One region of the Burkholderia sp. Bp8998 genome, then DNA from elsewhere that is predicted to be linked to it. Evidence: riboswitches for the same ligand, from Rfam matches in the RefSeq annotation. Region 1 holds a riboswitch; the other holds the start of a gene.

Region 1 (5,910 bases):
GATCGTTTCCTCCGATGCAGATTCGAGGCCCAGCAGCATCGCGAGGTCGAGCTCGCCGCGCGTCGCGCGCACGATCTTCACCTGCGGCGGGATTTCCTCGCGGATCGCGGCTTCGACCGCGGCGAACTGCGCGTCGGCGACGAGGTCGGCCTTGTTCACGATCACGAGATCGGCGGACGACAGCTGGTCGGCGAACAGTTCGTGCAGCGGCGACTCATGGTCGAGATTTGGATCGGCGCGGCGCTGCGCGTCGACAGCCTGCGGGTTCTCGGCGAACTGGCCGCTCGCGGCGGCCGGCCCGTCGACGACGGTCACGACCGCGTCGACCGTGAAGCTGTTGCGGATCGTCGGCCAGTTGAAGGCCTGCACGAGCGGCTTCGGCAGCGCGAGGCCCGACGTCTCGATCAGCACGTGATCGATGTCGGCGCGGCGCTCGACGAGCGCTTCCATCACCGGATAGAACTCCTCCTGCACGGTGCAGCACAGGCAGCCGTTCGCGAGTTCGTACAGCTGGCCCGACGCTTCGCCCGGTGCGCCCTCCGCATCCTCGCAGCCGATCCCGCAGCCCTTGAGGATTTCGCCGTCGATGCCGAGTTCGCCGAATTCGTTGACGATCACCGCGATGCGGCGGCCTCCGGCGTGCTGCAGGATGTGGCGCATCAGCGTGGTCTTGCCGCTGCCGAGAAAGCCCGTGACGATCGTGACGGGAAGCTTGCGTAGGGTCATGGTGGGTCCTGTGTCGAAAAGGGAGTCAGGCCGAGAGCGTCACGTCGATCTCGTCGTAGCGTTTGATGCGGTAGATCGCGGCCGATACGATCCAGCACGCGAGGAACAGGCCGATCACGACGTAGCCGAGCATCCCGAAATGCGAGGCGACCATCGTCGAGAAATTCCACACCGGGCCCTGCAGCGAGAGTTTATCCGCGAGCAGCGCGAGCACCTCGATGCCGCCGATCAGCGCGGCAACCAGCACCGACACGAACGTGATCGTCATGTTGTAGTAGATCTTGCGGATCGGCCGCACGTATGCCCAGCGGTACGCGCCCATCATCAGGATGCCGTCGGTCGTGTCGACGAGCGTCATGCCGGCGGTGAACAGCACCGGCAACACCATCACCGACCAGAACGACAGGCCGCCCTGCACTTGCGTGGCCGAGATGCCGAACAGCGCGATTTCGGTCGCGGTATCGAAGCCGAAGCCGAACAGGAAGCCGACCGGATACAGGTGCCAGCTGCGCGACACGAGGCGGAACAGAGGCCGGAACAGGCGGGCCAGCACGCCGCGCTGGTTCATCAGCATGTCGAGGTCGGCGTCGACGATCGGCTCGCCGCGGCGGGCCGCGCGAAACGTCCGGTAGACGGAGATCAGGATCAGCAGGTTGGCGGCTGCGAGCACCAGCAGGAAGAATGCCGACACGCTCGTGCTGATCACGCCGCCCCAGGTCTTCATGCTCTCGAAGCGCGCGAGCGATGCCGCGGTCAGCGCGACCGCCACGGACATCACGATCACCACCGTCGAGTGGCCGAGCGAGAAGAACAGGCCCGCGCCGAGCGGGCTACGGCCCTCCTGCATCAGCTTGCGCGTGACATTGTCGATCGCGGCGATATGGTCGGCGTCGACCGCATGGCGCAGCCCGAACACGTAGGCGAGCAGCGCGGTACCCAGCAGCACGGGCTGGTCGCGAAACGCGACGAATGCCCAGATCCACGCGCCGGCGTTGAACGCGACGAGCAAAGAATAGATCGCGATGATTTTGCCGCGCAGCCCGGACGGGCTGTCGTTGAACAGACGGAAGAACGAGTCGAGCATGATGCTCCTTTGCGAACGGTCGACATGATGAATGCCAACACGGCCGTCGTCGGCCCGGCGCGCGGCGCCGGCCGTTCCTCGCCCCGGCCCGCGCGCAGCGGTTGACGGATCGGCGGAGGAAGCGGGCAACGCTCGGGCGTCCGGCGAACGGCGGCCGTGGACGATGCGCCGCCTCCCCGCGGCGCTGAACCCCAACGTTTCGGCCGGTATCCGGGCTGACGAACACGCCGCTTCGCCTTCCCGGATGCGCGGCATCCAGTGGCGGTCGTCCGCATGCGGCAGGCATGCGGCGAAGCGGCGCTGCATCGCGCTGGGCGCGACGCGTTCGCTTACCGTTGCGGGGGCAGCACAGGTTGGCTCGACTGCGGCGCAGGCAGGCTCCCTGTTTCCCGTTTAACTGCGCGCGCCGGAGGAGCGCGCGCGAGCACCGAAACGCGTGCGAGTGTAGGCGGCGGTGCGGGGAGCGTCAAGGCGGAACGGGCCGCCGCGGCGCGTTCGGCGTGGCCGCGCACCGTGCGGGGGCCGCTCGCGGCGCCCGCACGGCGGGTTCGCGCGGGCCGACCGCTGTGCTATCGTATGCGCCGCGTTCGGTGCTCGCATGCGTATTCCGCGCACGCAGTTAAACGGGAAACAGGAGGCGGAGGTCCGCCCGGCCTGTGCTGTCCCCGCAACGGTACGCCGCCCGCGCGCCGCGGTTCCCCCGCACGCGCCCAGGCCGCCCGCGATGCCACTGCCCTTCAGCGGGCGGGAAGGCTGCGGCCTGGCAAGCGGCCAGCCCGGATACCGGCCGACGCAAGGGGCGAGCCCGCTGCTCGCCGAACGCCCGATCCGCGGGGGACGGATGGGGTGCGCTTTCCGCCCGCGCTCGCGCGGGCTTTGCCCGATCCGTCATGCCTTGCCTGTCCGCCGGCCGCCGATGTGCCGCTCGCTGTCCCCTTTCCACCGCTACGACACGGTGTGCGCCGTGCCGCGTCCGATGAGCCGCGCCTGGCTCGTCGGCGCCGGCCCCGGCGACGCCGATCTGCTGACGCTGAAGGCCGTGCGCGCGATCGCCGCGGCCGACGTGCTGCTCGTCGACGATCTCGTGAACCCCGACGTATTGCGCCATGCGCGCGCCGACGCGCGTATCGAGCATGTCGGCAAGCGCGGCGGCCATGCGTCGACGCCGCAGCAAACGATCGTCGCCGCGATGCTCGCGCACCTGCGCGCGGGCCGCAGCGTCGCACGGCTCAAGGGCGGCGATCCGTTCGTGTTCGGCCGCGGCGGCGAGGAGTTGCTCGCGCTCGGTGCGGCGGGTTTCCCGGTCGAGGTCGTGAACGGCATCACGGCCGGGATCGCGGCCCCGGCCGCGCTCGGCATTCCGGTCACGCATCGCGGCGACGCGCAGGGCGTGATCTTCGTCACGGGCCACGGCGCGGGCGCCGACGAACCCGACTGGCGCGCGCTCGCCGCGACGCGGATGACGATCGTGATCTACATGGGCATACGCCGGCTCGACGCGATCGTGGCCGCGCTGCGTGACGGCGGCGTGCCCGGCGACACGCCGTGCGCGGCGATCGAGAACGCGACGCGCGATGCGCAGCGGCACGTGCTCGCGACGCTCGACACGGTCGTCGAACGCGTGGGCGCGACCGGTATCGGTTCGCCCGCGATCGTCGTGATCGGCCGCGTCGCGGCACTCGCCGACGATCCGGCGGTGCGCGCGGCGCTCGGCGGCCGCGCATGATGCGCGTCGCGCTCGGCGTCGGTTTCCGCGCCGGCGTGACGGCCGCGCAACTCGATGCCGCGATCCGCGCGGCGCTGGCGCACTACCCGGGCGCCGAGCCGGCCGTCGTCGCGACGCTCGCCGACAAGGCGCATGCCCGGCCGCTGCGCACGCTGTGCGCGCGCCGCGGCTGGCCGCTGGTTGCGTTCGACGCAGCGCAGCTCGCGCAGTGTCCCGAACCGGCATTGAGCGGCCCGTCGGCTGCCGCCCTCGCGCGTTTCGGCGTCGCGGGCGTGGCCGAGCCGTGCGCGCGGCTCGCGGCGCCCAATGGCCGGCTGCTCGGCCCCAAATCCATCCGGGACGGCGTGACGGTCGCGCTCGCCGGCCCGCTCTGAACCCTTTGTTTCGCTTTCGACAGGACGATTCCCGATGAAGACCGATGCCGAATCCCATCAGCGGATGACCGAACGCCGCCGCGCCGGCCATGAAAAGAAGCAGGCTGCCGCCACCCAGGAAAAGGGCCTGCTGATCGTCAACACCGGCAACGGCAAGGGCAAGAGCACGGCCGCGTTCGGCATGGCCGTGCGCGTGCTCGGCCATGGCATGCGGCTCGGCGTCGTGCAGTTCATCAAGGGCGCGCTGCACACGTCCGAGCGCGACTTCCTCGGCGCGGTCGCGGAATGCGACTTCGTGACGATGGGCGACGGCTATACGTGGAACACGCAGAATCGCGACGCCGACATCGCGACCGCGCGCAAGGGCTGGGACGAGGCGCGCCGGATGATCGAGAGCGGCGAGTACCGGATGGTGATCCTCGACGAGCTGAACACCGTGCTGAAGTACGAATACCTGCCGCTCGACGAAGTGCTCGCGACGATCGTCGCGCGGCCGGATTCGGTGCACGTCGTCGTCACCGGCCGGCATGCGCCCGATGCGCTGATCGATGCGGCCGACCTCGTCACCGAAATGCGGCTCGTCAAGCATCCGTACAAGGAGCAAGGCGTGAAGGCACAGCGCGGCGTGGAGTTCTGACCGATGCCGGCCTGCCCCGCGCTGTTCGTCAGCGCACCCGCGTCCGGCCAGGGCAAGACGTCGGTGACGGCCGGCCTCGCGCGGCTGCACCGGCGGCTCGGCCGGCGCGTGCGCGTGTTCAAGACCGGCCCGGATTTTCTCGATCCGATGCTGCTCGAACGCGCCAGCGGCGCCCCCGTGCATGCGCTCGACCTCGGGATGGTCGGGGAAGCCGGCTGCCGCGCGCTGCTCGCCGATGCGGCGCGCGACGCGGACCTGATCCTGATCGAAGGCGTGATGGGCTTGTTCGACGGCACGCCGAGCAGCGCCGATCTCGCGGCCGCGTTCGGCGTGCCGGTCGTCGCGGTGATTTCCGCGAAGGCGATGGCGCAGACGTTCGCGGCGATCGCGTTCGGGCTCGCGCGGTTCCGGCCGGAGGTGCCGTTTCACGGCGTGCTGGCGAACCGCGTCGGGTCGCCGCGACACGCGGAGCTGTTGCAGCAGGCGCTGCCGGACGACTTGCGCTGGCTCGGGCACGTGCCGGCCGATGCGGGCATCGCGCTGCCCGAGCGGCATCTCGGCCTGCACCAGCCGGCCGACATCGACGACCTCGATGCGCGGCTCGAGCGCGCGGCCGATGTGCTCGCGCGAACGGCGCTCGCCGAATTGCCGCCCGCCGTTGTGTTCGCCGAACCGGACGATTGCGCGCCGTTGCCGCGTGCGCTCGCCGGCAAGCGGATCGCGATCGCGCGCGATGCGGCGTTCTCGTTCATCTATCCGGCCAATCTCGCGCTGCTCGATGCGCTCGGTGCGCAGTTGCGGTTCTTTTCGCCGCTGGCCGACGAACCCGTGCCGGACGATTGCGATGCGCTGTTCCTGCCGGGCGGCTATCCGGAGCTGCATGCGGCGACGCTCGCGGCGAATGCCGTGACCGCGCGGACGATTCGCGCGCACGTGGCAGCCGGCCGCCCGATCGTCGCGGAATGCGGGGGGATGGTGTATCTGTGCGAATCGCTGACCGACGTGGACGGCGTGACGACGCCGCTGCTCGGGCTGCTGCCGGGCCATGCGACGATGCAGCGCCGGTTCGCGGCGCTCGGGATGCAGCAGCTGGACACGCGCACCGGGCCGATGCGCGGTCACACGTTTCATTACTCGCGGCTCGATACGCCGCTGGCGCCGGTGGCCGCCGCTGCCCGGCCCGATGGGGCGCCCGGCAGCGGTGAAGCCGTTTATCGCACGGGCGCGATCGTCGCGACGTACATGCACATGTACTGGCCGTCGAATCCGGAGATGGCGGTGGCGTTGTTCAGTGGGGACGTGTTCCAGTTCGACACATGCCGCAATTGAACCGAGACGGCGTGTCATACCGGAATGGCGGGCC
Region 2 (5,910 bases), on a different contig from region 1:
GCTGTACGTCATCGCGGTGCGCAGGCCGCGCCGCGCGGCTTCGGTGCTCGTCGCGGCCAGCCGCTGCGCATCGCCGGCCGCGAGCGTCATGATGTTCACGAGCGTGCCGCCCGGTGCCAGCAGGTCGAGTGCGGCGGGCAGCGTGTCGCCGCCGACCGCATCGAGCACGAGATCGACGCCGCCGGGCGCCCACGCCCGCACGGCCGCCGCGATGTCCGGTGCGCGATAGTCGATGCTCGCCGCCGCGCCGAGCGATTCGACGCTCGCGCGGTTGCGCGCCGAGCACGTCGCGGCGACCCGTGCGCCCGCCTGCACGGCAAGCTGGATCGCGAACGTGCCGACCGCGCCCGCGCCGCCGTGCACGAGCACCGTTTGCCCCGCACGCAACCCGCCGTCGTCGAACAGGCCGGCCCACGCGGCCAGCGCGGGCGTCGGCGTGGCCGCCGCTTCCGCGAAGCTGACCGCGTCGGGCAGGCGCACGACCGAGTCGTGCCGCACCGCGACGTATTCGGCATACGCGCCCCAGCGCCCCGCGCCGACGTCGGTCTGTGCGAACACGCGCATCCCCGGCGCGAAACCCTCGACGCCGTCGCCGACCGCCTCCACCACACCGGCCGCATCGAACCCGATCACGAACGGAAACGTCATCTGCATGAACGCGCCGAGATAGCCCTCGCGGCATTTCCAGTCGGCGGGATTGACGCCCGCGCAGGCGACGCGGATCAGCACGTCGCCGGGGCCGGGCGTCGGTGCGGGAACGTCGGCCAGTCGCAGCGCGTCGGAATGGCCGACGCGGTCGATCAGCAAGGCTCGCATGGTGGTGTCTCCAGTGTTGTCGTTTGCATTGCGGTGGGTCGCGTGCGCGCCGCGCGTCACGCCGCCGTGTCGGCCAGCAGGCTCGACGCGAGCGGACAGAACGCGTGCGAGATCGCATCGACCGTCCAGTCGGGGCTTTCGGCGTCGAAGCGGCGGTCGACCCAGCCCCAGTGATACGGATGCAGCAGGTATTCGCCGAGCAGATCGCCGACGTGCGCGAATTCCTGCTGCCACACGTGAGTCCACGCGCCCGGCGTGACGATCCGGCTCAGCCGCCAGTTGCGAATGCCGGGCATGAACGCGGGCATGCGCAGCAGTTCGCGCTCGAGATCGAGCACCTGTGCTTCATCGGCCTCCGGCCGCATACGCAGCATCAGCGTGCGCCATACGCCGTCGCGCAGCGCCGGTTCGCGCAGGCCGCCGCCGATCGCGCGGCAGGCGGCGCCGTCGATCCGCACGACGCCCGGCACCGGGGCCAGCGCGGTGACGTCCAGCGCTCGATCGGTCACCCGCTCGTCGCGCAGCACGTCGAGCGTGTAATCGCCCGCGCCCCAGCAGCCGTCGAGATTGCGCGCGAGCACCACGCGGGTCGCGCCGGGCAGCGCCTGCGCGGCGTCGCGCAATGCGCGCTCGATCGCACCGGCATCGTCGGTCGCCGAAACGAATACCTGCGCCGTGTCATGCCGCATGGTCGACCTCCGTCAGTGCGGGCAGCGATGCGTCGGCGTCGGTCATCACATGGCGGCGGCGCGCGTCGCACAGCACGTCGACGGCCATCCAGAATGCGACCACGTCGCCATCGGTCAGCGCGCGCATCCGGTAGTACGACGGCGCATCGGCGACCTGCCACGTCAGCCACAGCGTGCTCGGCTGCCCCGGCACCGCGACGGGCGGCGACACCCAGCGGCCGGCCGCCGTCAGTCCGCGCGCCGCGTGGCCCGGCAAATAGCGGTCGCGCAGCAGTGCCAGCACGTCGGGAATGCGCTCGGGCGCGAGGGTGATTTCGTCTACGATCTGGATCATTCGCGGGTCGTCCCGGATGGTTCGTGGCGGAATGCGGTACCGGCCGCCTACGCCGTTCCGGCGAGGCCGGAAGCGGCCGGCGTGGATAGCATTCTTGCGTGGCGGCGGTCGGCCAACCCCTACCGGGCCGCTCACCAACCCCTGTCGCAACGCTCAGATCGGGAAACGTATGAAACAGCGCGTATTGCCGGCACGCGGCCGCGTGCTGCCGGGCCTCGGCGCCCGCCTGCTCGACGAGCTGGCACGCAGCGGCGCGCCGCCGGCGCAACGGCCTGCGACGCCTGCCGTTGCTGCTGCCCCGCCGACGACACCCGGCGGCTTCGTCGCGCTGTACCGCGACGCGATCGAGCGGCTCGAAGCGCAGGTCGCGCGCGGCGACGGCCATCCGCCGATGCGCAAGCAGGAAGTCGACCTGATGTGCCGCTGCCTGCTCAGTTGCGCGACGCTCGCCGACGCGATCCGCTGCGCCGCCGAGTTCTGCGAGATGCTCACGCCGCGCGCCGGCGTGCTGTCGCTCGCGGTGCGCGACGGCCGTGCGACGTTCCGGATGGATTCGCTGCGCCGCACGCGCAGCCCGGCCGCATGCCTTGTCGACCTGACGGGGCTGTTCTGCTATCTGCAGCTGTTCGGCTGGCTGATCGGGCAACCGCTGCGGCCGGACGCAGTCTGGCTCGGCCATCCGCGTCGCGACGACGCGATGCCGCTGCTCGGGCTGTTCAACGCGCCGGTCGACGTCGGCCGCAAGACCTACGGCTTCGCGTTCGACGCGGCGCGGCTCGATGCCCGCGTGATCCGGCAGCCGGGCGAACTCGCCGCGTTCCTCGTGGATTTCCCGTTTCGTCTGATCGATGCCGCGCCGGCCGTCATGTCATGGACGCAGCAGGTGCGCGGCTTTCTCGACGCGGCACTCGCGCGCGAGCAGGCGCTGCCCGCGCTCGCGGAGCTGGCGGCGTGGCTCGGCGTCAGCGAGGCGACGTTGCGGCGGCGGCTGGCCGCCGAAGGCAGCGGCTATCACGCGTTGCGCGAACAGTGCCTGGCCGACGCCGCGCGGCGCTGCCTGCGCGAGTCGGACTGGCCGGTCGCGCGGATCGCCACGCATCTCGGGTTCGGCGGCGAGGAAGCGTTTCGGCGGGCGTTCGTGCGATGGACGGGTATCGCGCCGAGCCGGTTCCGGCGCGAGTGCAGTGCTGCCAATGCCCCGTTTCATCAGACGTAAAGCGGTTCGACTGCCTCGGAAGAAAGGTTTTGGAAAGCATTCGGCGAACACTGACGTTTTTTCGCATCCCTGCACACCTCGATAATTGACGCGCCGGAGCGCTCGCCATTACGCTTGCGCGCTGATGGTTCCCGGAGACGGGATCAAAAGGGAACGCAGGAGAGGCAGTGCCTCGAATCTGCGGCTGCCCCCGCAACTGTGAGCGGCGAATTCGCACCACCCCACGCCACTGGGAAACCGGGAAGGCCGGTGCGAATAGCGACCCGCAAGCCAGGAGACCTGCCATCGACCCGAGGTCCAGGCAGCCGCACCGGGCGGGGTGTCCCGATGCGCCAGCACCGCCTTTGGCGGTCGCCCCGTTGCATGGACGACCCGACCTCAGGACCCTTCAGATGTCCCGTCTTTCCGCCTCCGCTTCCACGCCGGAAGTGTCGCGCCGTTGCGCCGCCCGTCCGCGCGGCGTGTCCGTACACGTGTGCCGCGCCCTGTCGTCTGGCACATGCGATGACGACACGCGCGACCACCGCCCACGCTGTCCGGTCTCGCGATAGACCACCAATAACCCGGCGGTATGCACCGCCACCGGCTTACGCTCGCCGTACCCGCAACACGATCACGCTCGCCGCCTCATGAATCTTCGCCATCTTCTCGCCACGTCCGCCGCCACCGCGCTGCTCTCCCCGATCGCCCACGCCGCCGGCGACACGGCGCTCGCGCAGCCGCCCCAACCCGCCGAAGGCGCCGACCTGCCGACGATCAGCGTGACCGACACGCGGCACCTGCCCGAGTCGTTCGACCAGCGTTATGCGACGACGCAGGTGCTCACGCGCGCCGACCTCGACCGGCTGTCGCCGAGCGACCCGAGCATCACGCAGGCGCTCGCGACGCTGCCGGGCGTGACCGTCTCGCAGAACGGCGGCCCAGGCTCGTCCGCGTCCGTCAGCATCCGCGGCTCGTCGGCCAGCCAGGTCGCGGTGTTCATCGACGGCGTCCGGATCGGCTCGCCGACCACCGGCATCGCGCCGTGGGCCGACCTGCCGACCGAAGCGTTCGAGCGCGTCGAGGTGATCTCGGGGCCGGCCGCCGCGTCGTTCGGCGCGAACGCGATGGGCGGCGTCGTGCAACTGTTCACGCGCCGCGCCGCGGGCCAGCCGAACCAGACCACCGTGTCATTCGGTGGCGGCTCGAACAAGACCTTCGACACGCAGTTGCGCACGTCGGGCACCGTGCCGTCGACGGGGCCGCTGGCCACGCTCGGCGGCCTCACCTACACGCTCGGCCTGCACGACTACAACACGGCCGGCATCGACGCGACGCGGCCCGTGTTGCCGTACCACGAGGACGGCCGCAATCCGTATCACGCGCAGGATCTCGATGCGCGCCTCGGCTATGCGCGCGACAACTGGTCGATCTCGACGTTCGCGCTGTACCACCGCTCCGACCTGTCCTTCGACAACGCCGGCTTTGCGAACCGCGAGCTCGATCATCAGCTGACGACCGGCATCGCGTTCCATCTCGACATCTCGCCCGACACGCAATTCGACCAGTCGTTCGGTTATGCGAACGACCGCCAGTTCCTGTATGCGAGCGACCCGACCCTCCCGACCGACCAGATCAACTCGCAGCGCATCAGTTCGTCGACGTCGCTGACCCATCAGGCGCACGGCTTCCATCTGTTCGGCCTGCCGCTGTCGGGCGAGACGAAGATCGCGTACGACTTCACGCGCGAACAGGCGTTCCTGCCGGTCGACGTGCCGGACGGCGTGCCGACGCGCAACGATTCCGCGTTCTCGCTGCATCAGTCGGCCACGCTCGGAAGCGTGACGATGTTCGTCGCCGGCCGCCACGAGATCATCGCCGGGAAGGCCGTGAACACCGGCAACGCCGCGCTGTCGTGGGCCATTACGCCGGTCTATACGGCGCGCGTGTCGTACGGCAATGCGTTCCGCCTGCCGTCGTTCAACGACCTGTACTACCCCGGTTACGGCAACCCGAATCTGAATCCGGAACGCAGCGATTCGGTCGAGGCCGCGCTCGACGCGAACACCGCGTACGGCACGTTCAGCGCCGCGCTCTACGACACGCGCGTCAACAACCTGATCGCGTACAACCCCGCGACGTTCTCGCCGATGAACATCGGCCGCGCGCATATCCGCGGCATCGACCTGTCGTACAAGGGCACGATCGGCCGCTCGACGCCGGTCAGCGTCGCGATCGGGATCCTGAATCCGCAGGACGAGACCAACGACAGCTGGCTCAACCGCCGGCCGCGCCAGACCGTCAGCGTGAACGTCGACCACACGTGGGACGAGCTGCACCTGCACGCGCTGAGCACGGGGGCGACGCTGAGCTACGGCGGCACGACGTTCGACGATCCGGCCAACGCCACGTATCTGCCGTCCTACCTGACCGTGAACCTGCGCGCGTCGTACAAGATCAATGCGCACCTGACGGTGTCGGCGACGCTGTCGAACCTGTTCGACCGTCAGTACATGACCGCGTACGGCTACAACACGCTCGGCCGTACCGCGTTCGGCAAGGTCAGCTATACGTTCTGATCGGGGTGGTCGGTGCATCGGCGCCTGCGGTCGCGGGCGTCGATGCGAACGGGTATCCGCGTGGCGAATGCCGCCGTCCGCGAGCGAGCGCGTTCGGTCGCACCACGTTTCGCGTCACGCCCCCACGACGCCGCGCACGCCCGCCATCAACTGGATCGCGCCGAACACCGCGATCACGACGGCGGACACGCGCGACAGCCCGTGCATGAACGTCAGCGACATCTTCGTGCGCAATGCGGCCGTCGCGCTGCTCAGGCACAGCCACCACGTCGCGGAACCCAGGAACACGCCGGCGAC

Evidence for each region. A riboswitch is a leader RNA that binds a small molecule or an ion and turns the genes downstream of it on or off. The one in region 1 is predicted to bind cobalamin.
Region 2: it holds a riboswitch for cobalamin, as region 1 does, so the genes downstream of both, DIE06_RS04500 (TonB-dependent receptor domain-containing protein) here and cobA (uroporphyrinogen-III C-methyltransferase) in region 1, are expected to answer to the same signal.

Annotation. Positions count from the first base shown of each region.
Region 1 is NZ_QTQF01000007.1:122,180-128,089, forward strand. Features, by position in the region: gene cobW (cobalamin biosynthesis protein CobW) at 1-726, opposite strand, end outside; gene DIE06_RS10480 (HoxN/HupN/NixA family nickel/cobalt transporter) at 752-1,810, opposite strand; cobalamin riboswitch at 1,994-2,257, opposite strand; cobalamin riboswitch at 2,382-2,617, shown strand; gene cobA (uroporphyrinogen-III C-methyltransferase) at 2,727-3,536, shown strand; gene DIE06_RS10490 (cobalamin biosynthesis protein) at 3,533-3,910, shown strand; gene cobO (cob(I)yrinic acid a,c-diamide adenosyltransferase) at 3,945-4,547, shown strand; gene DIE06_RS10500 (cobyrinate a,c-diamide synthase) at 4,551-5,876, shown strand.
Region 2 is NZ_QTQF01000002.1:367,475-373,384, forward strand. Features, by position in the region: gene DIE06_RS04480 (NADP-dependent oxidoreductase) at 1-816, opposite strand, end outside; gene DIE06_RS04485 (Dabb family protein) at 873-1,505, opposite strand; gene DIE06_RS04490 (hypothetical protein) at 1,495-1,839, opposite strand; gene DIE06_RS04495 (AraC family transcriptional regulator) at 2,009-3,055, shown strand; cobalamin riboswitch at 3,164-3,357, shown strand; gene DIE06_RS04500 (TonB-dependent receptor domain-containing protein) at 3,685-5,613, shown strand; gene DIE06_RS04505 (LysE family translocator) at 5,728-5,910, opposite strand, start outside.